One region of the Ruegeria sp. BHSC029 genome, then DNA from elsewhere that is predicted to be linked to it. Evidence: riboswitches for the same ligand, from Rfam matches in the RefSeq annotation. Region 1 holds a riboswitch; each other region holds the start of a gene.

What was found. Region 1 has a riboswitch for cobalamin ahead of AC2FML_RS16315 (DUF1636 family protein). Riboswitches for the same ligand answer to the same signal wherever they lie in the genome.
Region 2: another riboswitch for cobalamin. It lies ahead of AC2FML_RS05690 (CbtB domain-containing protein); the one in region 1 lies ahead of AC2FML_RS16315 (DUF1636 family protein).
Region 3: another riboswitch for cobalamin. It lies ahead of AC2FML_RS12810 (hypothetical protein); the one in region 1 lies ahead of AC2FML_RS16315 (DUF1636 family protein).
Region 4: another riboswitch for cobalamin. It lies ahead of AC2FML_RS05620 (DUF1636 family protein); the one in region 1 lies ahead of AC2FML_RS16315 (DUF1636 family protein).

What each region holds. Positions count from the first base shown of each region.
Region 1 is NZ_JBXWRU010000006.1:268,433-271,634, reverse strand. Features, by position in the region: gene AC2FML_RS16320 (hypothetical protein) at 2-301, opposite strand; cobalamin riboswitch at 947-1,154, shown strand; gene AC2FML_RS16315 (DUF1636 family protein) at 1,258-1,656, shown strand; gene AC2FML_RS16310 (ABC transporter ATP-binding protein) at 1,653-2,459, shown strand; gene AC2FML_RS16305 (ABC transporter substrate-binding protein) at 2,456-3,202, shown strand, end outside.
Region 2 is NZ_JBXWRU010000002.1:400,466-403,667, reverse strand. Features, by position in the region: gene AC2FML_RS05700 (hypothetical protein) at 1-270, opposite strand, end outside; gene AC2FML_RS05695 (CbtA family protein) at 335-1,033, opposite strand; gene AC2FML_RS05690 (CbtB domain-containing protein) at 1,038-1,208, opposite strand; cobalamin riboswitch at 1,245-1,453, opposite strand; gene cobF (precorrin-6A synthase (deacetylating)) at 1,497-2,240, opposite strand; gene cobA (uroporphyrinogen-III C-methyltransferase) at 2,233-2,961, opposite strand; gene AC2FML_RS05675 (cobyrinic acid a,c-diamide synthase CobB) at 2,958-3,202, opposite strand, start outside.
Region 3 is NZ_JBXWRU010000004.1:552,325-555,526, reverse strand. Features, by position in the region: gene AC2FML_RS12820 (alpha/beta hydrolase family protein) at 1-772, opposite strand, end outside; gene AC2FML_RS12815 (TetR/AcrR family transcriptional regulator) at 896-1,429, shown strand; cobalamin riboswitch at 1,458-1,675, shown strand; gene AC2FML_RS12810 (hypothetical protein) at 1,762-2,169, shown strand; gene AC2FML_RS12805 (protein-tyrosine phosphatase family protein) at 2,173-2,676, opposite strand; gene AC2FML_RS12800 (DNA polymerase III subunit gamma/tau) at 2,832-3,202, shown strand, end outside.
Region 4 is NZ_JBXWRU010000002.1:386,711-389,912, forward strand. Features, by position in the region: gene AC2FML_RS05610 (NAD(P)-dependent oxidoreductase) at 1-303, opposite strand, end outside; gene AC2FML_RS05615 (LysR family transcriptional regulator) at 412-1,287, shown strand; cobalamin riboswitch at 1,360-1,564, shown strand; gene AC2FML_RS05620 (DUF1636 family protein) at 1,647-2,030, shown strand; gene cobW (cobalamin biosynthesis protein CobW) at 2,033-3,088, shown strand; gene cobN (cobaltochelatase subunit CobN) at 3,095-3,202, shown strand, end outside.

The DNA of each region.
Region 1 (3,202 bases):
GTCACAACGCGCCTTCGTCGCCCAGGAACTCGATACCAGCTGTCGCGCCATCACTGTAGGCAATACAATTCCACGGAGCCCGATCCTCTCCAACCCCAACGGTGACTTGTGTTCCAGCCTCGCTGAACGCGGATGAGAGCACGACCACTTGCGAATTGTTGGTTGTTTTGGCCACGTCTCGCAGACACGCCTGTTGGGCGGGTGTCAGTTCGGCAGGTGCGCTAGACGTGCTGGTGTCGTCGCAGGCCGCTAGCAGTGCGAAACACGTCGCGCCTGAAATCATCGTGACTTTGTTAATCATTTTCTTCTCCTCACAGATTTGTTGATACTTTTGGAATAGGTGGTCTTATTTTGCGCGCTCACGTCTAAGCGGTCCCCGATTTTGCGGCCAATGACATGGCTGGCAGACAGATATTCTGCCGATCCCCGGGACCGTGAACAAAGCGTGCTGATGTTATGACATTATGGGTAAAAACCGGTGCGAACTTTCGCGGAAGGGTTCGTAAATTTAATCCCGGCACTGCGTCCTCCCAACGCTGATCTTCGTAAAATGCCTTCCGACCGCCAGCACTCACTCCAGCAGTCGGAAGGGCCCGACGAAACGGGCGACAGCGACAACAACGGAGGTAAAGCTAAAGTTGTGTCGAGTTCGTATGTTTGAATCAATCACAGGATAAATCAATGATTTTTCCGCGCGTAAATTTTGTACGCTTTCCAACGATAGGCTTCTGCATTCAAAGGGAAAAGGCGAGGCCGCTCACGGAGGCTTGGCAGTCGGCCCGCTTGCGCCGCCGTGTTTCGGGACCTTCCGAGCTATCTTAATCCAGTTGGTCAAAACGACGTGATTCTCGGCCCGGTCTGTCGCTCAGGTGGTGCCGAAGGGTCGCCTGGATACCTCCATTACGCACCCGCCCAGAACGTCGTTGACAGTGCAACCCGACTCATGGATGAGATTTGCGCTGATGGTTCCCGATCGTTTCGGCGGTCGGGTAAAAGGGAATACGGTGCGGCGCCGTTCTGACGCCAATTCCGTGACTGCCCCCGCAACTGTAGGCGGTGTGCGACCCCCGGATGCCACTGGGCCGATAGGTCTGGGAAGGCGGGGCAAGCCATACATCGCGAGTCAGGAGACCTGCCATCATCAAACGCAACTCAACCCGGGCGGGGTGTCCCGGAAGGAGGCCAAGATGGCATTTTCGGCTTGCGCCGCTGACATGACTGGTTCCCTTTCCGTCCCGCGATTTCGCGGAGGGCGAAGTGAGCCGACAATCAACACATCACATCACGGTTTGCCTATCTTGCCGACCCAAGGGCGCAGCCGTACGCCCCGGGCCTGACCTGATCGGACGATTGCGCGCCGCGCTGGCCGAAGACGACGGTTTGGCAGGTTTTGACGTTTCCGGTGCGGCCTGCATGGCCGGGTGCACCCGACCCTGTACCGTCGCCTATCACGCGCCGGGCAAGGCATCTTACCTGTTTGGCGGCCTGACGTCTGAAGAGACCGGGGCATTGGTGGAATTCGCCCGGCTGTACCAGCAGTTGCGCGATGGATGGTGCAGCTCGGTCGACCGCCCGGCCGGGCTTCGCCACGCGACGCTGGCCCGCATTCCAGCCGCGATGGCTGCGTCTTCGGAAAATGCGGATTGCGCCTCATGAGCGCGCCTTTGCTGTCGGTGGATACCGTCACCTGGGCGCCGCGAAAACGAGCGCCGTTGGTGCTGCACGAGACCAGTTTTGCGCTGATGCGCGGGCAGGTCATGGGGGTTGTGGGGCCGAACGGTGCCGGCAAGACAACCCTTCTGCGGATGATCTACGGCTATCACCGTCCGTCCTCGGGCGACATTCTGGTGGACGGCGTGTCCGTCAAAAGAATGGCCCCCCGGGCGCTGGCGCGTCAGGTTGCCGCCGTGCTGCAGGAGCAGCCCTCGGATTTCGCGCTGACCGTGCGCGACATCGTGGCGTTGGGACGTGTGCCGCACCGGTTAGGCCTGTCCACGCCCGGCAGTCGTGACCACCAGATCATCGAGTCCGCGCTTCACCGAATGGATCTGCACGGGTTTGCCGACCGTGGGCTGGCCACTCTGTCCGGCGGCGAGCGTCAGCGTGTGATGGTCGCCCGCGCCCTTGCCCAAGAGCCCCGGATTCTTGTGCTGGACGAGCCTACCAACCACCTGGACATCCGCAACCAGCTAGAGGTGTTGCGGCTGATCCGGGACCTCGACCTGACGATCGTCACCTCGCTGCACGATCTGAACCTGGCCGCCGATGTCTGCGACCGTGTTCTGATTCTGAAGAACGGTCGACCCTGCGGCTTTGGCCCAACCCAGACAGTGCTGAGTGACAGGCTGGTCTCTGACACGTTCGATGTCACCGCCCGGCAAGAGCAACTCAGCCTCAGTCACAAACCTCACCTGACCTATCAACTCCCCAATCCCCAACCAGAAGGAAGCTTGGAATGAAACCGACCACCCTAGTCCTGGGCTTGGCTTTGGCCGCCAATACCGCGATCGCGGAAACCACCGTGCAAAGTTGCAATCGAACCGTCACCTTTGACGAACCGCCCAAGGCGGCGATCTCGAACGACGTGAACCTGACGGAAATGATGCTGGTGCTGGGCCTGGCCGACCGAATGGTGGGATATACCGGCATTTCCGGCTGGAAGACGTTGGACGAGGACATGCGCGCCGGAGTGCAGCAGCTGCCCGAGCTGTCGGCCAAGTATCCCAGCAAAGAGGTGCTGGTCGGCGCAGATGCCGATTTCTATTTCGCGGGCTGGAACTACGGGATGAAAGTGGGTGGCGAGGTGACGCCAGAGACGCTCGAACCTTTCGGGATCAAAGTCTACGAACTGACTGAAAGCTGCATCCATATCGGCGACAAGCCCAAAGCCAGCATGAGCGACATGTACAACGATCTTCTGAACCTCGGTCGTATCTTCGGTGTCGAAGACAGGGCGCAAAAGCTGGTCCAGGGATATAAGGCCGAACTTGCTGAGATCACATTCAGCCTGAATCCTTCGGACGAGCCGCTGCGTGTCTTTGTCTATGACAGCGGCGAGGATACGCCGTTCACTGCCGGCCGCTATGCCATGCCGACCGCTCTGATCGAGGCCGCAGGCGGCGTCAACATCATGGATGATTTCGAGAAAAGCTGGGCGACCGTCACCTGGGAGGAAGTCGTCGATCGCAACCCCGAAGTCATT
Region 2 (3,202 bases), on a different contig from region 1:
GCGGAAGTTTTTTGGCATCACATGCAGGTTCCAACCCGCCATCGGGTCGGGGGAGACGGCGATCTCCAGCCCCAGCGCGTCCGGTCCGGCGGGCAGGTTGATGGCGGCGCTGTGGTCATGGGCCTTGGCCTCGGCGTGATGGCCGCCATGTTGGGCGGGGTCGGAATGGTCGTGGCCATCGAAGGTGACGCCGTTGGCCGCGGCCAGCACGAACCCGGCACCCCCACCAAAGACCAGACCGATCGCGAAAAGAGCAAGCGAGCGTGTCATCATGTTTCCTTGAAAAGCAAATGACCCGCCGGTTGGGCGCCGGCGGGTCGTGGGATTTCGGAGATCAGGCCGCGGCTTCGACGCGCTTGCCCTCGCTTTGCCAGAAATACCCGGCAAACGAACCCAGCAGCACCCAGGCCACAAGGCCGACGCCAAAGGCGCGTGCTGCGAACAGGGCCCCGATCTCGGTCGGAACCGGCCCGGTGAACACGTCGGGTTCCGGCGCGCCGATCAGGTGCGGGGCCATCAACAGCACGGCCGCAACCAGATAGCTGACGATGTTGCCACCAAAGGCGATCAGCCACATGGCCACACCAGCAGCCGCGACGGTTGCCCACCACCAGATCTGCCGCGCGAACACGTCGGCTGCGGCAACACCCGGAACCTCGGGGGCCAGGGTGAAGCCCGGCGCCAGGTGAAAGGCGATGAAACCGGCCAGGCCCCACAGCACGCCCGTGCGCCCGTCAACAGGGTGGCCTTGCGCATCGGCCAGCGACATCAGGGCGACCAGAACCAGCGCATAGCCGGTATAGGTCAGCATGGTGAACACCACGCTCAGCCCGTCGCGGGTCAGGTCCGAGAACATGCCCGGCAGTTCGGGATGGGCCGAGACGGCTTCGGCTCCGAAATGCACCAGCTCTCCGGATTCATAGAGTTCAGCATGCAGCAACACGGGCTGCACGAATACCAACTGCAGCAGGGCGACGATCAACCCGGCTGCAGCACCAGCGAACAACGCGCTGGTCAGAATGCGACTGAACATTGGTTTAGTGGCAGGGGAAGCCGGTTGCGTGGCGCACGTCATGCGCGGCGTCATGCAGCGCCGATGCCTGAACGTGACCAGCCAAGGTGATGATCCCCAGGCCTAGGGCTGCCGCGAACACTGCCGAAAGAATGCCAGCGCGTGCCGTTGATGCGGTTTGCGTTTGTGTCGTCATTTTCTGTCCTCCTGTGCCGCCGCACCCGACGGCCGGTGTTTCATTGTTCGCCTGGCAGGTCTCCTGGCTTGCGGGTCAGCGCCTCTGTTCGCCTTCCCCCCGAACGGATCGGGAGTGGCTGGTTGAACAGGGCTCACCGCTTACAGTCGCGGGGGCGGCTTCGGATTTGACCTGCGCGCAGGCCGCACCAAATTCCCTCTTAGCATCCGGATGTCTCCGGCAGGACCAGACCCGTCCATTTAGACGTGAATGCCGCTGTGGCGCAATCGCCATTTGCGACCTTTCGCGTCAATTCCCGCGCTTTTTCAGAACATAGATATCCATGATCCACCCGTGCCAGGCGCGGGCCTCGGTGCGGGTGCGCAGGATCTCATCGGCCACATCGGCCAGCAGACCTTTGATCAGGATCTGCTCGGGCATACCCACGTAAGCCCCCCACCAGATGTCAAAATCGGCCATGTCCAGCATCTGGAACGAACATTCGCCATCCAGCATCACCGCAACCGTATCGGCGTCGCTGGGCCAGCCCTCGTCGCGGATGCGCCGGCCGGTGGTGACCAGATAAGGCGCGCCGATCTCGTTGATTGGCATGGCATGGGCCGCCGTCAGCGCCTGCAGCGCCGTGATGCCGGGTATCACCGTGGTGTTCGGCTGCGGGTCCAGCCGCGCCGCGATTCGCAGCGAACTGTCATAGAGCGACGGGTCGCCCCAGATCAGCAGGGCGACGGTGCGCGCCTTGGGGTGCCGGGCCATCGCCTCCTGCCAGCGCAGGCCGATCGCGTCGTGCCATTCATCCACGCCGCGCAGGTAGCCATCTTGCGACCGGCGCTCGGGGATGTCGAAATAGGCGATTTGGGGCGGTGTGCCGGTGACCTTGCGGATGATTTCCTCGCGCACGCCGGCCAGATCGGCCTTGTTGGCGCCCTTGCGCGGGATCAGGATCAGATCGGCCGCGCGGATCGCCTGCGCGCCCTGAAAGGTCACGTGGTCCGGGTTGCCGGTGCCGATCCCGATCAAGACCAGATCAATCATCGTCGAACTCCGCCAGCGGACCATAGAGGATCAGCGCTGGCGCGGTGCCGATCTCGGAACCCAGGCGCTCGGCCAAGGCACCGACGGTGGACCGGTGCAGCGACTGCTCAGGCGTCGAGACCGACTCGGCCATCAGCGCGGGGGTATCCAGCGGCAGCCCATGCGCGTGCAGCGCGCCGGCTAGCAGGGGAAAGGTGCGCTTGCCCATGAACACCACCGTCGTCGCACCCGGGTCGGCCAGCGCGGGCAGGTTCAAGTCCTCGGGAAGCTTCCCGCTGACATCGTGGCCGGTGACGAACTGCACGCGCCGCGCGGTCAGCCGCCGGGTCAGCGGGATGCCTGCCGCGGCAGCCGCGGCAATGGCTGAGGGGATGCCCGGAATGATCTCGTAGGCGACCCCGGCAGCGCGCAGGGCCACCAGTTCCTCCTCTAGCCGTCCGAACAGGCCGCCATCGCCCGATTTCAGCCGCACGATCCGCTGGCCGGTCTGGGCGTACTCGACCAGCAGGCGGCTGACATGGTCCTGCTTGGGCGAGGGCCGCCCGGCGCGCTTGCCCACGCCCACAAGGTCGGCCTCCTTGCGCGCATGGCTCAGGATCGGCCCGCTGCTGAGATCGTCGAACAGTACCGCATCGGCCTTTTGCAGCCGGTCCACGGCCTTGAGGGTCAACAATTCCGGGTCGCCGGGACCGGACCCGATGAAGGAAACGAAACCGCTCATGCGCTGGCCTCTGCGATCAGATGGAAGAACGTACCGGTGACATGTCCGCGGCGCGATCCGGTCTGCGGACCTTCGGCGCCTTCGGCGTCAAAAACCCGTGCCAAGGGCACGTCGGGCTGCTCGACGATCGAGGAATAGTGGAACTCGTGCCCCCGCAGCGCGGTCCCGGCCGAGAACCCGGGCATGTCGGCCAGCAACTCGGCCCGGCGATAGCCCAGGTTGAACTTGCGCTTCTCGTACG
Region 3 (3,202 bases), on a different contig from region 1:
GCTCCAACAAATGCCGACGGGCGGTCGGACCATAGAGTTCAGCCAGCCGCCAGACGGCGGGCGGTGGCACAGTCTGGTCATCCTCGAACGCAATGATATCCGCCGTGGCGTTCGCCCGACTCCAATCCGCTTGGGGAAGCGTGTCTCCCAATTCGGGCAGATAGCTGGTGGGCGATGTACACCACTTGCGCCATTGCCAATAGACGCCCGCCGGCAAATCGGCTCCGAATCCCAGAAGTTTCCCCGGCAGGTACCCCAGAAGACGCACCAGAGGTGGCACGTGGCCATACCAGAACAGAGTCGCCAAGCCCTTGTAGGGCCACGGGTGATCGGCCACCGTCACCAAACCTGCGCACACACAGATCATCCGGTCGATCTGTTCGATTTCCGGTTGCAGCGGACCCAGCATTCCACCGACCGAATGCCCGATCACCCACAGTTTTGCCTGCGGGTATCGACGGCGCATCTCGGCACGCGCTGCGGGCATGTCGATCAGCGCCCAGTCCGCCATCGTGGCCTTCGAGTCTTTCAGCCGCCCGGTCAGCGAATGCTCGAAATCCCGGTAATCATATGTCAGGCAAGCCATACCGCGCTCGGCGGCCAGCCAGCGAGCAAAGTGCTGATAGTAGTCACGTGGCACTCCTGTTGCGCCGTTCAGCACAACAACGGTTTGCGGCTCGACCGCCGGAGTGTAAAGCCGCGCCGCCAGCTGGGTCTGGCCCGACGGAAACTTAAAGTCTTCCACGTCAACCGCGTGCTGCGAATCCAACATCTTTGCCTCCAAACACTCTGGACCGATCGGTCTAATACTTTGTGTCTGGACCAATTGGTCTAGGCCTGTCAATATTTGGCCTGCATGACCCAACGTCCACCAAACACCAAAGATCGCCTGATCGTGACTGCCGCCCGACTGTTCCAGCGCTCGGGCTATAACGGTGTCGGTCTGGCGGAATTGCTGGCCGAAGCGCAAGCCCCCAAGGGTTCGCTTTATCACCATTTTCCAAAGGGCAAGCCGGATCTGGCCCTGGCGGCGGCCAGTTGGGCCTCGGACGGGATGTTGAGCATGATCGCTGCGGCATTCGACGACGCCGCGGATTTTCGCGACGGGGTCACCACCCTGTGCCACAAGATCGCGAAGCTGTTCGACACCTCGGCCCAATGGGAGACCTGCCCGATCGCCGCCACCCTGTTCGAAAGCCCCGACAACCGCGCGTTTCGGGAACATGCAGACCGTCTGTATGAAAGCTGGATCATCGAAGTTCGAAACCACGCCGCGCGGTTCGGAGTTTCCGACCCTGAAAATGCTGCGGACACCCTGTTCATCGTGATGCAAGGCGGCTGGCAATTGGCCCGTGCCCGCAGGGATTCGAATGTGCTGCGCAGACTGCCTGATCTGCTCCCTTGGGACTCACTCCGGCAACCGGGCTGAAACCGTCTTGACTCGATCCCGGATACACCGCTAGCGATGAGGGGATGGTTCCCGTGCCGTTTCGGTCCGGGATGAAAAGGGAACACGGTGCGGTCCAACCCGGAACTCCGGAGCGGACCAAGGCCGCGACTGCCCCCGCAACTGTAGGCGGAGAGCGATGCCTAAATACCACTGACCGCAAGGTTGGGAAGGTCGGCAAAGCAAAGACCCGCAAGTCAGGAGACCTGCCATCAAACGTGAAACCGAAACTCGGACGGGGTGTCCGGGCAGGGTCTGGCCTTGAAACCGGCGTCTGTCCAAATCCACCTCGCCCAGCGCGCGGAGGGCGCAACATGATTTGGAAGACCGATACCCATGAATTCGCGGCAACCATCTGCCAGCGCACCGGAAAGACCTGCCCGGCATTGGCGCGCATGGCACGGGCCATCGCGCAGGCAATGGCGACGGCGCAGGCGGCTACATCCCCCGACTTCCAAGTGGAAGGCAGTAGCGAACTGGCCCATTGCGAACATGGCTGCACGGCGCGGTTCGATGCACGTCCCGAACGGATCCGCGTGTATTGCGGAGCGGCCGCCGACACCCCGTCCGACTGCCTTGATACCTACGCCGACATGCTGTTTGACGACCAGAGCGACGCCCTGCCTGCGCAGGTCATCAGTGATCGACCCTGTGCGATGCTGCAGGCCACGGCGATCATGCCCGTGGTCAGGGCCGAGCGCGAGTTCCGCGCAACCGCCTGAATGTCAGGTCGCCAGTGCCTCGCGCGCTGGGGCGACGGCCCAGTCCATCTGAGCATCAGTCTCAACCGCGCAGGGGCGTACGGCCCGCAGGCGTTTCAGGGCCTGTTCCGGCTGCTCGCCGCTCTCGATCATCAAGCGCAGAACAACCATGCCAGACCGCCCACAACCGCCCCGGCAGTGGACCAGTACCCGCCCGCCGCCCGACAGCGCATGGCGGGCGGCGGCGCTGACTTCGGGCCATCGGCCGGATATCTCGGTCGACGGCGCCGAGAAGTCGGCGACCGGAAGATGCGCCCACCGACAGGCGCGCCGATGAATGTCACAGCCCAATTCGCCCGCACCCACAGAAACCAGTTCGGCAAGGGTTGTCATCGAAATCACCAGCCCCGGCGCCCAGGCTGAAATCAGGTCCAGATCTCCCTCATAGTCGCCGCCACCGCCGGGAACCGAGGTAAGGGCCAGCGTACCGCCGCCCACCTGCAATGCATGAACCACAAGATTTGTCATCAGACGTTCCCCCCGAAACTGGCTGATTGAAATTGATCCGCGCAGTATGCCTCACACCGCGCGCTCGCCAAAGCGAAAAACCTGCACCGGTGCTGTGGACGCGGGGCACCTGGAACTCTACCCTGCATCGTCAGTACGAATCCGTCAGAGCAGACATGACCACACAGTCCAGCCCCGCCTATCAGGTTCTCGCCCGAAAATACCGCCCGGAAACCTTTGCCGACCTGGTCGGTCAGGATGCCATGGTGCGCACGCTGAAAAACGCGTTCGAGGCGGACCGGATCGCGCAGGCCTTCATCATGACCGGCATCCGCGGCACCGGCAAGACGACCACGGCCCGGATCATCGCCAAGGGCATGAACTGCATCGGACCCGACGGCAATGGCGGCCCAACGACCGAACCCTGCGGCCAGTGCGAGCATTGCGTGGCCATCATGGAAGGTCGCCATGTGGACGTGCTGGAAATGGACGCCGCCAGCCGCACCGGCGTGAACGACATCCGAGAGATCATCGACAGCGTGCGCTA
Region 4 (3,202 bases), on a different contig from region 1:
CAGGCGTTTGACCTCGGCCTCGTCGGTGGTGGACATCTCCATCCAGATCTTGCCGCGGGTGACCTCGGGCAGCATCTGCTGCATCACCGCGTCCGAGGCAGCCGGCGACGGCAGGCAGGTGATGACCGCATCGCAATCGCGCATCATCTGGGCCGGGCTTTCACCGGCTTTTGCTCCCTTGGCGGCGAACTCCGCCACAAGATCGGGGTTCAGGTCGTGTACCGTCAGGTCGATACCGTTGCGCAGCAGCGACCCCGACAGCTTGCCCCCCACATTGCCCAAACCGATGAAACCGACCTTCATGTTCTGCCCTCCCGCAGGCGCAATTTCGTTGACACGAGTATTTCCGTTGCCCATCGACAAAAGAAACGAATAATAAGTCAATCTAAATGCAAAATATTTTGGTGCTGAATGGACCGCCTGCCCAATCCGGCCTGGCTGCGCAGCTTCGAAGCCGCCGCCCGCCATCTGAATTTCACCACCGCCGCGCAGGAACTGGGCCTGACCCAGACGGCAGTGTCGCTGCATATCCGCTCGCTCGAGGCGGACCTCGGGCAGCCGCTTTTTGCCCGCAACGCCCGACACCTGTCGCTGACCGAGCTGGGCCAGTCCTATGCGCTGACCGTGCGCCGGGCGCTGTCGGATATTGCGCTGTCCACCAACAGCTTGTTCGGCCCCGCCTCGCGGCAGGCGCTGACCATCCGGGCGGCGATATCGACGATGACCTACTGGATCGCGGCCGAGCTGCCCGCGTTCAGCGCCCAGCACCCCGAGATCCCGGTGCGGCTGGTGTCACATATCTGGAACGACTCGGCCGCGCCTGCGGATGTGGACGTGGAAATCCGGCTGGGCTATGGCGACTGGCCCGGAGTTGCGGCCGAACAGCTGTGCTCGGAACGGCTGGTGCCCGTCTGCCGGGCGCAGGACCCGGCGCCAGACCTGCAAAACGGCCCGTTGATTCACATTCTGGGGTATGAGGACAACTGGGCGCGGTACTTCGAGGCCACGGGCACCGACCTGCCCGACCGCCCCGCGCGTAATTCGGCGGATACGACCGTCACGGCGCTGCAACTGGTGATGGCCGGCGCTGGCTATGCCACCGTTCTGGAGCGGTTCGCGCGCAACGCCATCGCCCAGGGCGCGCCGATCCGGGTTGCGGGGCCGGCGATTCCCTTTGCCCAGTCGCATTATCTGATCCGCAGCGTCAGCGCGGCGCCTCCGTCCATCCCTGCCCAGTTGTTCCTGGCCTGGCTGCGCGACCGGCTGGCCGGAGATGCCGCGGATTGATCCCGGCAAGTCGCTTTTTCGATCCGACGCGAGGCACTTGGCCCCGCGCGCTTGACAACCCCCCTGCCCGTGCCGCATGTCGCTTGCGTTGGTGTCTGTGCAAGCAGATGAAAAGGGAATGCGTCAGCGGTTTTCCGTCAAACGCAGCCGCCCCCGCGACCGTGACCGGAGAGGGTGCCCAAATGCCACTGGCCGCAGGCCGGGAAGGCGGGACATCCGACAGAGCGCCGCTCTGACATCCGCAAGCCGGGAGACCTGCCAACGCCCGAAGACAAACCGGACGGGGTGTTCCGGTGTCGGGCCCATGTCCGCAACGTGGCCCGCGCATACCCCGTCCCCCGACAACCGAGTGAGGGGGGATGAGAGACGTGACCGAGACCACACCAGTTGAACTGCTGGTCTGCACCACCTGCCGACGCGGGTTGCCCATCGAGGATGACGCCCAGCGCCCCGGCACGCTGCTGCACAAGGCGCTGGCCGCCGCCGACCTACCCGAGGGCATCACCCTGAAGCCGGTCGAATGCCTGTCGAACTGCGATCAGGGCTGCTCGATCGTTCTGCGCGGCGGGCCGTCGCGCTGGACCTTCGTCTATGAGAACCTGAACGAATCCGACCATGTCGAGATCATCGTCGAAGGCGCCACCAAATATCTGGCCGCCGATGATGGCCTTGTGAAATGGCGCGACCGCCCTGAACATTTCCGCAAGAACTGCGCCGCCCGCATTCCCCCGATTGGAGCCTGAGCATGAGCACCCTCGAAAAACTTCCCGTCACCGTCATCACCGGCTTTCTCGGCTCGGGCAAGACCACGCTGATCCGCCATCTGATGCAAAACCCGCAGGGCAAGCGGCTGGCCGTGGTGGTCAACGAATTCGGCGACGTGGGCGTCGATGGCGAAATCCTGAAAAGCTGCGCGATCCCCGACTGCCCGGCGGAAAACATCATGGAACTGGCCAATGGCTGCATCTGCTGCACCGTGGCCGATGACTTCATCCCCACGATCGAGGCGCTGATGGCGCTCGACCCGCGCCCCGATCACATCCTGATCGAAACCAGCGGTCTGGCCCTGCCGAAACCGCTGCTCAAGGCGTTCGACTGGCCCGACATCCGTTCCAAGATCACCGTGGACGGCGTGATCGCTCTGGCCGATGCCGAGGCCGTGGCCGCAGGCCGCTTCGCCCCGAATGTCGCGGCGGTGGATGCCCAGCGCATGGCCGATGACTCGATCGACCACGAAACGCCCCTGTCCGAGGTGTTCGAGGATCAGATCTCGTGCGCCGACATCATCCTGCTGACCAAGCCTGACCTGGCCGGCCCCGAAGGCGTGGCCAAGGCGCGCGAGATCATCGCCGCCGAGGCGCCCCGCCCCCTGCCCGTGGTCGAAGTGGCCGAGGGTGCGGTGGACGTGCGCGTGGTGCTGGGGCTGGAGGCCGCAGCCGAAGACGACATGGACGCCCGCCCCTCGCATCACGATGGCCATGACGACCACGAACATGACGATTTCGAAAGCATTGTGGTCGAGCTGCCAGAACAGACCGACCCGGCGCAGCTGGTCGCCAATATCGAGCGTCTGGCGAACGAGCTGAACATCCTGCGGGTCAAGGGCTATGCCGCCGTTCAGGGCAAGCCGATGCGCCTGCTGGTCCAGGCGGTCGGCGCGCGGGTGCGGCACCAGTATGACCGCCCGTGGAAACCCGAGGAAGAGCGCCGCTCGCGCCTTGTGGTCATCGCCGAGCATGACGACATCGACGAGGCCGCGATCCGCGGCATCCTGACGGGCGTCACCGAGGCCGCCGAGTAAGCACCGATGCACGTCGTCTTCCGCGAAAGCCACGGGCTCGAAGAAACCGAGACCCCGACCGATCTGGGCCAGAGCCCGGCGGATCTGGTGGTGCTGTCCTTTTCGGACAGCGAC